DNA from 4 places in the Comamonas squillarum genome. Region 2 is predicted to be linked to each of the others. Evidence: predicted binding sites of a transcription regulator. Region 2 holds the regulator's gene; each other region holds the start of a gene.
The links. The regulator sigma-54, encoded in region 2, starts transcription at its own class of promoters, with help from an activator protein. The targets are predictions, from matches to a motif close to TGGCANGNAANCTGCTTT.

Region 1: the regulator sigma-54 is predicted to act here: its motif matches at 1,307-1,324, upstream of hydA (dihydropyrimidinase).
Region 3: the regulator sigma-54 is predicted to act here: its motif matches at 970-987, upstream of exaC (acetaldehyde dehydrogenase ExaC).
Region 4: the regulator sigma-54 is predicted to act here: its motif matches at 1,191-1,208, upstream of N4T19_RS17965 (pilin).

What each region holds. Positions count from the first base shown of each region.
Region 1 covers NZ_CP104377.1:915,359-917,561, reverse strand. Annotated here, with positions in the region: gene hydA (dihydropyrimidinase) at 1-1,260, opposite strand, end outside; gene N4T19_RS04320 (VOC family protein) at 1,410-1,829, opposite strand; gene N4T19_RS04315 (threonine ammonia-lyase) at 1,921-2,203, opposite strand, start outside.
Region 2 covers NZ_CP104377.1:2,982,811-2,985,013, forward strand. Annotated here, with positions in the region: gene N4T19_RS13805 (aspartyl/asparaginyl beta-hydroxylase domain-containing protein) at 1-215, shown strand, start outside; gene rpoN (RNA polymerase factor sigma-54) at 291-1,907, opposite strand; gene lptB (LPS export ABC transporter ATP-binding protein) at 2,013-2,203, opposite strand, start outside.
Region 3 covers NZ_CP104377.1:2,783,369-2,785,571, reverse strand. Annotated here, with positions in the region: gene exaC (acetaldehyde dehydrogenase ExaC) at 1-890, opposite strand, end outside; gene N4T19_RS12855 (sigma-54-dependent Fis family transcriptional regulator) at 1,186-2,203, shown strand, end outside.
Region 4 covers NZ_CP104377.1:3,911,639-3,913,841, reverse strand. Annotated here, with positions in the region: gene N4T19_RS17970 (hypothetical protein) at 1-500, opposite strand, end outside; gene N4T19_RS17965 (pilin) at 592-1,125, opposite strand; gene N4T19_RS17955 (FHA domain-containing protein) at 1,438-2,085, opposite strand.

The DNA of each region.
Region 1 (2,203 bases), 2.1 Mb from region 2:
AGGCGTGTAGCCGACCTGGTCGTGCAGGTCGCTCCAGCGCACGCTGCGCTGGGCTTGGGGGTCCCAAATCGCAATGTCGGCATCCAGGCCGACGGCAATATCGCCCTTGCGTTTTTGCAGGCCATACATGTATGCATGGTTGGTGGCAGTGAGACGCACAAATTCTTCGGGCGTGAGGCGGCCAGTCAGCAGGCCCTCGGAGAACAGCAGCGGCAAGCGCAGCTCCAGGCCGGGCACGCCATTGGCCATTTCCTTGAAGGTGGTGGCATCGCCCTTGGGCAGCTTGCCGCTTTCATCGAACTTGTAGGGCGCGTGGTCAGAACTGTAGATGCCCAGGGTGCCATCCAGCAGGCCTTGCCAGACCTTGTCTTGCGCGGCCTTGTCGCGCACGGGTGGACTGCAGCAGAATTTTGCGCCTTCCAGGCCCTCCTGGTCCATGTCTTCTGCGGTCAGGAACAGGTATTGCGGGCAGGTCTCGGCATGCACTTTGCTGCCCAGTTGCCGGGCACTGCGAATCACTTCAATCGCCTCGGGGCCTGAGATATGCACCAGCAAAATCGGCACATCGAGCAGATTGGCCAGGTGGATGGCGCGCGAGCTCGCTTCGATTTCTGCAATCGCATCGTGGGCCACGCCGTGAAATTTGGGTGCCGTGAGGCCCTTGTCCAGCAGACGGCGGGCGATCCAGCGGATCACGTCGTGGTTCTCGGCATGCACCATGACCATCGCGCCTTCGCGGCCTGCGACTTCCAGCACATCCAGCATCTGGAAGTCGTCGATCTTGAGCTTGTCGTAGGTCATGTAGACCTTCAGCGAGGTGATGCCCTCTGCAATCGCGCGTGGCAAATCCTGCTCCAGCATTTGCGGGGTGATCTCGGACAGGATCAGGTGAAAGCCGTAGTCGATCACCGCTTTCTCGGCCGCCAGCTTGGCGTAGGCGGCGACCACCTCGGGCACTTGCTGGCCTTTGTGCTGCGCAGCAAACGGGATCACGCAGGTCGTGCCACCAAACGCGGCCGAGACCGTGGCGCTGTAGAAATCATCAGCGCACATCACGCCCGCGCTGGACGCTTGTTCAATATGGGCGTGGCTGTCGATGCCGCCAGGCATGACCCACAGGCCTTGTGCGTCAATGTCACGCCGCCCTGCTGGCAGGTTCTCCCCAATGGCAGCAATGGTGCCGCCCTGAATGCCGATATCGGCCACAAAGGTGTTTTGGGAGGTGCTGATACGGCCGTTGCGGATGGTCAAATCAAACATGGCATCGTTTCTTTCTCAAGCTAGGTTCAGACAGATGCCCGGGTGGTAAGCAGGCTTCATGCCAACTTGCACCGGATTGGTGCTCATTGCATCGGCTTTGGTGCATGGAGCGGCCTTGGGGCAGTGTTTTTGGGAACCTGAATACATTCTTAGTGCGCGTAGATTTGCGCTTCTGAGCGGAAGCCTTTGACCTCGATCGGATTGCCAAAGGGATCGCGAAAGAACATGGTCCATTGCTCACCGGGCTCGCCCTCAAAGCGCACTTGGGGCGCGAGCACAAACTCCACGCCGGCGGCTTGCAGGCGGTCGGCCATCGCGCGCCAGTCGGGGTAGAGCAAGATGATGCCGAAGTGCGGCATTGGCACCATGTGCTGGCCGACCTTGCCGGTGTTGGCTGTGGCAAAGGGCTCGCCCAGGTGCAAGGAGATTTGGTGGCCGAAGAAATCAAAATCGACCCAGGTGTCGGTACTGCGGCCTTCGACGCAGCCGAGCACGCCGCCGTAAAAGGCTCTGGCCTTGTCCAGGTCGCGGATGTTGAAGGCAAAGTGGAAAGCGGAAGGTAAATTCATGGTGTATGGACTCTGGAAATAGCTGGACGGTGCGGGCGCTGGCGAATGCATGGAACGCAGAGCAGGCCCGCTCGGGACGTGGCAGATGGCATCAAGCCAGGGCCTGGCTGAGCAAAGGCAAGTCGACATTGGCCCCTGACAGCACAACCACTGCACTTTGGCCCTCTAGCGGCAACTTGCCTGCGAGCAAGGCTGCCAAAGCCACTGCGCCGCCGGGCTCGACCACCAAGCGCAGGTCTTCGATGGCAAAACGCATGGCAGCCAGTACCTCGGCGTCGCTGACGCTGACGGCCTGGCTCAGGCGCAGGCCATTGATCGCATAAGGCAGCTCGGCCGGTGTGACGGCCTGCAAGGCATCGCAAATCGAATCGGCC
Region 2 (2,203 bases):
GCTGGCTGGGCACGCATGTGGTCGCTGCCGCCAGCTCGCCCAACAACGAAGGCGATCCGCGCGGCTTCATCAGCCGCATCTTCAAGATCTCGTTCTACATGGGCCAGTACCGCCGCCGCTTCAAGGCCTGGAACAAGACGGCCTACAAGCTCACCAAGTTTGGCCTGATGCTGGCCGTGCTGGCCTTGTTCATCTGGTGGCTGTGGCCAAAGTAAAGCGGCTCCGTCTCAAAGCAAAACCGCAGTGCCTAACGCAACTGCGGTTTTTTTATGGGCCCTGGCTGCTTGCGCTTACAGCGCCTTGCGCAGGCTGGCCGGCGGGATGCGCATGGCCTCGCGGTACTTGGCCACCGTGCGGCGCGCGCATTCAATGCCCTGGGCCTGCAGCAGATCGGCGATTTTTGCATCCGACAGCGGCTTTTTCGCGCTTTCCTCGTCCAGCAGCTGCTTGATCAGCGCCTTGACCGCCGTGCTCGACGCACTGCCGCCGGTCTCGGTGCCCAGGCCCGAGCCAAAGAAGTACTTGAGCTCGAACGTGCCCTGCGGCGTGGCCATGTACTTGGCCGTGGTCACGCGGCTGATGGTGGACTCGTGCAGGCCCAGCTCATCGGCAATCTCGCGCAGCACCATGGGGCGCATCGCCAGCTCGCCATGGACAAAGAAATTGCGCTGGCGCTCGACGATGGCCTGCGAGACGCGCAAGATGGTGTCAAAGCGCTGCTGGATGTTCTTGATGAACCAGCGCGCCTCCTGCAGCCGCTGCTGCAGCGCGCCATGGCCCTCGCTGCCCTTGTGGCTGCGCAAGGCATTGGCGTAGACATCCTGCACGCGCAGGCGCGGCATCACCTCGGCATTGAGCTGCACGCTGAAACCGGGCACCGGCAGGCCGCGCTCATTGCTGGGTCGCACGAGGACATCGGGGATGATGGTGTTGCGGTCCACATCGGCATAGGGCCGGCCGGGGCGGGGCTCGAGCTTGGCGATCAGCGCCAGCGCGCTGCGCACCGCGGCATCACTGCATCCGGTCAGTTGCACCAGCTTGCGCACATCACGGCGCGCCAGCAGCTCCAGCGATTCCTGGCAGACCAGCAAAGCGGTCTCCAGCGCCAGCGCATCGGCCTCGGGCGTGTCCGAGCCCTCTTCATCCAACAGCCGCTGCTGGGCCTTGATCTGCAGCTGCATGCATTCGGACAGGTTGCGCGCGCCCACGCCAATCGGCTCCAGACTTTGCAGCAAGCGCAGCGCCACGGTCAGGTGGTGCAGCAGGGCTTCGTAGCGTTCGGGATCCGAGGCATCGCCAAAGCTTTGCGCCAGCTCGGCCAGCGTTTCTTCGAGGTAGCCGTCGTCGTTCAGTGATTCAATCAGAAAGTAGAGCGCGGCCCGGTCTTCCTGGCACAGGCGCAGCGACAAGGCCTGGCGGTGCAGCACATCCTGCAGGCTCAGGTGCTCGCTGCGCCGGTCGGACATCGGCGTCTCGTCGTCGTCATCGCTGGCGCTGGAGCGGGCGGGCAGATCGCCGCCCCACTCTTCCCAGTCCGATGCCGAATCGCCGGCAGCGGCCTCGGCATCGACGCCGGTTTCCTTGCCCGCAGCAAAATCCAGCGGCTGGTCGGAGGTTCCGGGCTCGAAATCGCTACTGTTGTTGGTGTCGGTGCTGGCAGCAGTATCGGCACCCTTGTCGGCTGCGTCTGCAGCGTCTGCAGCTTCGGCAGATTCAGCGGCTTCTTTACGGGCTTCAGCCTCGGGGGCCTCATCGCCCTCGCGCTCCAGAAACGGGTTTTCGTCGAGCATCTGCTCGACTTCCTGTGTCAGCTCCTGCGTGGACAGCTGCAGCAGGCGAATCGACTGCTGCAGCTGGGGGGTCAGGGTCAGGTTCTGCGATACGCGCAGCGACAGCGACGGCATCATGGCTGCGCCTCCACACGGGCTGGGGCAGCTGGCAACGGATCAGCCCTGCCGGCCCCGCAGCGCGGGACGGCATCTTGGCTGGCACGCCCGCCAAGGCGTGCGGTGTCACATACGGAAATGTTCACCCAGATACACCCTCCGGACCTCTGCGTTCTCCACAATCTCTTGCGGCGTCCCGGCGGCCAGCACCTTGCCATCGCTGATGATGCAGGCATGGTCACAGATACCCAGGGTTTCGCGCACATTGTGGTCGGTGATCAGCACGCCAATGCCGCGCTCCTTGAGAAAGGCGACAA
Region 3 (2,203 bases), 200 kb from region 2:
TGGTTGAAGGCAAACAGCACCAGGCCTTCGATCGCCTTGTCGAGGAAGGCATCGTCCTGGTCCATCACATCGGCAAAGAACACATTGGGCGACTTGCCGCCCAGCTCCAAGGTGGCTGGAATCAGGTTGTTGGCAGCGGCCTGGGCGATGACGCGGCCGGTGCTGGTCGAGCCGGTAAAGGCAATCTTGGCGATGCGCTTGCTGTTGGCCAGCGGCATGCCGGCCTCACGGCCATAGCCGTTGACCACGTTAAGCACGCCGGCGGGCAGCAGGTCTTCGATCAACTCGATGAGGATCAGCAGGCTGATGGGGGTGGATTCTGCGGGCTTGAGCACCACGCAGTTGCCCGCAGCAATGGCGGGGGCCAGTTTCCAGGCAGCCATCAGGATGGGGAAGTTCCAGGGAATGATCTGGCCCACAACGCCCAGCGGCTCGTGGTAATGGTAGGCCACCGTCGTGTTGTCAATCTCGCTGATGCCGCCTTCCTGCGCCCGCAGCGCGCCGGCAAAGTAGCGGAAGTGGTCGGCCGACAGCGGAATGTCGGCATTGAGCGTCTCGCGGATCGCCTTGCCGTTGTCCACCGTTTCGGCGTAGGCCAGCAGTTCGGTATTGGCGTCGATGCGCTCGGCAATCTGCAGCAGCACATTGGAGCGCTCGGTGGCTGATTTCTTGCCCCAGGCATCGGCCGCGGCATGGGCGGCATCCAGTGCCAGCTCCACATCTTCGGCGGTCGAGCGTGCGGCCTGTGTGTAGACCTGGCCGTTGATCGGCGAGATCACATCAAAGTACTGGCCCTTGACCGGCGCCTTCCACTGGCCGCCAATGAAGTTGTTGTACTGCTTTTTGTAGCTGATCTTGGCGCCCGATTGGCCGGGAAATACGTATTGCATGGTGTGTCTCCTTGGAAATGGATATCGCAAGCTGATTCGTGCCGGATGCCAGCAGGAAAAGGCACGAGTCACACCTGAGATATCAAGATGCATGCCAGGCCCGATTGCGTGCCAAGTGCTTGATTTGTATCAGTCCCGCTGGCCGCGATGGCTGGCGTTGGAACAGCGCCGGACAATGCAGGTGTTCCAATCTGGAACAGTCGGACAGCGGCATGGCTATTCACGGCGACTCCGTGCGGCCGCTTTCCTATACTGTCCCCATGGGCCTGCGCAGACAGGCTTGCAAGGAGACAACATGGATCCCCAGATCACCTCCCAGGTGCTGCGCCAGGCACGGGTGCATTTGTTGGCACATGGTGAATGCCCGCCCGGGGCGGTGCAGGCGCGCATTGCCAGCTCCTGGCAACGCAGCCTGCGCGCAGGGGTACAGCCAGTCGGCCGGGTGTCTTGCGGCGATCCGCTCACCGGCTCCGAAATGCGCCAGGTGCTCACGCGCAGCGAAGACCTGCTGGCCATTGCCCGGCCGGTGATGGACTATGTGTTCGAGCAGATCCAGGACAGCCACAGCATGGTCATCCTGGCCAACGCCCAAAGCACCCTGCTGCACACCTTGGGTGACGCCCCTTTTCTGAACAAGGCCGAGCGCGTGGCGTTGCGCAGTGGCGCGATCTGGACCGAAGAGGCGCGCGGCACGAATGCGATTGGCACGGCGCTGGTGGAAGCCACGCCGCTGCGCGTCGAAGGCGCGGAGCACTTTCTGGAGGCCAACAGTTTTTTGAACTGCGCAGCCTCGCCCATCTTCAGCGCCCAGGGCCAGCTGCTGGGCGTGCTCGATATCTCTGGCGACCAGCGCCTGGCCCAGGCCCATACCTTGGGGCTGGCCACCACCGCTGCCCGCATGATCGAAAACCGCTGGCTGCTGGCACGCCACCAGCGCGACTGGCGCATGCATTTCCACACCCAGGCCGAAGGGGTGGGTACCGCCGCCGAAGGCATTCTGGCGCTGACGCCCGATGGTTTGCTGCTGGGCGGCAACCGCACCGCCATGCAAAGCCTCAAGATTGCCGCGGCCGACTGGGGCCATCTGCACTGGGACGACATCAGCGCGATGCCGCTGCGCGACTGGCTGGCCCGGGGCCATACCCAGACCGAGCGCCTGCATCTGGCGGCCCTGCACACCGGCCGCAGCGTGTTTGCGCGCCTGGTGCTGCCTCAGGCATCACACGCCACGCCGGTGGGCGCTGCACCGCCCGCGCTGCCAGGCGATCGCGCGGGCCGGGCGCCGCTCGTGGCCGTGCCCCAGCCAGCGGCGC
Region 4 (2,203 bases), 930 kb from region 2:
ATAGCGGGAGAAACTCCTTGCAACGAAAATTCCAAGCTTTTAAGCTTATCAACTCCGTTACCGTCTATCCTCGAGTTGAACCAGCGGACACCCCACTTATCCAACTTAGAGGAATCACTTTTTTCAGAATTTTCTTCAAGAATTTCATTTCGAGCAACAACAACGACTCTATCCTGCTCAAAAACAAATGCCACGGGACGAGAAACATAAAGTGTATACAATCCATACACTAATGCCAGCGACTGAATCATTGCAATCGCAGAAATATCTATAATCAACTCCCTGCGAGATTTATGGGGTGATGCGACTACCAATGTCAAAAGGGGCCCTGATACAACATCAACCACAAGAAGAATAGAATATATTCTCCATACACCCAAAATATTATCTGTCGGCCAAGGATAAATAAATTTAAAAATAAAGAACGCCGTAATACAAGCAACTACAATCGAAATATAAAAATGCCGGAATGCAAGCTTTAAAGAAAATTTGATACGCATTAAAACTATCTCGTCAACGCATAGATTAAAGAGTATTTTGAAAATAAAAAAAGGGGCAAAGCCCCTTTTTTATTTCCTTACGTCGTCAGTTTTAACGGCATTCTGCAGGAGCGTACTTTGCAGGAAGTGTACCAGCAACTACGCTTGCAAGACCACGACTGGTCGCAGTTTGATTAGAATCCGAAGCACAAGCCCAGTCAATAGCGCCTTTGGATGCAGCGGTAGGAGCTGCATTCTGCACGTTGGGCGTGAAAGTAATAGTCTGGGTATTCAATCCAGTTGGAATACCATTGCCTGCGGTTGCTTTGATTGCGACAGTGATATTCCATGGAGTATCAGTAGCAATAGTGACATCATCCACGAACTTTGACGAAGCTTCAGCCTTTTGATTTGGATTTGCCATGTAGGCAGTGGCAGCAGCGGTCAATCCTGCGGTGCCATCCGTCTGAAACGCTTCAGACATCAAACCTTTAGCAGAGCTGCCCGCAATGACGCCTTCCGAAATCTTCGTACGAATAGTGTAATCTTGATAAGCAGGCAGTGCGATAGCAGCCAAAATACCGATAATCGCCACAACGATCATCAGTTCGATCAGGGTGAAACCCTTTTGCATCTTACGCAGCATGTTGAATCCTCTCTATGTAACCAGTGATTAGGCAGCCTTGTCGAGCGACTTGGCGTGCATCACTTATTGCAAGTGCTGTGCCAACTTTTGGCGTCTACGCACCTCGCGGCCTCGACTGACAAAAATGCGGCGTTTTGTTAACTTATTGTGCAAGACGTTCATAAATGTCAGCAAGCCAAGATTTCTGCCATTTTTGTCACCCGATGAACGACTGTGCATGCTAAGAGCATGGGAAGCAGAAACAGAAACGGCACCCAACGGTGCCGCAGCATTTGTGTAGGCCCTGTCTATGCAAGCCCAAGACCCAGAGCCCTAGGTCCAAAACTCATAAGCCATCCCCGCCAGCTCAATCCGATCCCCCTTGTGCATCGACAGCCCCACGCCATTGAGCGCCTGGCCATTGAGCACCACATCGGCAGAGCCATCCACCTTGGTGGCGATATAGCCCTTGCCGCGCTTGGTCAGCGCAGCGACGGCGATACCGGGGCGGCCGACGGTGGTGACGACCTTGGACAGAATGATGTCTTCGCTGGCGCCACTGACGGCGCGCAGGTAGGGGCTGGGGGTGTAGGGCTGCTCTTCTGCGGGGGGGAAGTCGGCCGGGACCGTGGGGCTGTCTTCACCGTGGTCGGCGTGGGCTGGCTTTGCGGTCAGGCTGCCGGCTTCGCTGGCATGCAGGTAGTGGCTTTCGGGCACGAGAGAGTTCATCAAAAAGCGGATGCGGCATTTGCCGATGTCCAGCAGGTCGCCGCTTTGCAGCACCTGGCGGCGCACCTTCAAGCCGTTGACCTTGGTGCCATTGGTGCTGCCCAGGTCTTCGACGACGACGATGCCGATCTTCTTCTCATAGGTGAACGCCACATGCTCGCCGCTGACCGCCATGTCGGTCAGCACGATGTCGTTGGTGGAACGGCGCCCCAGGGTGGCCCTGGACTCCGTCAGCATGTAGTCTTGGATCACCACTCCATCTAATGAAACTATGAGTCTTGGCATATTGATAAACCTCGTCACGATTATATGCACATAAGCTATACAAATGACTTTTTCGATACGCGGTTGACAAAGGATCACGATGTGT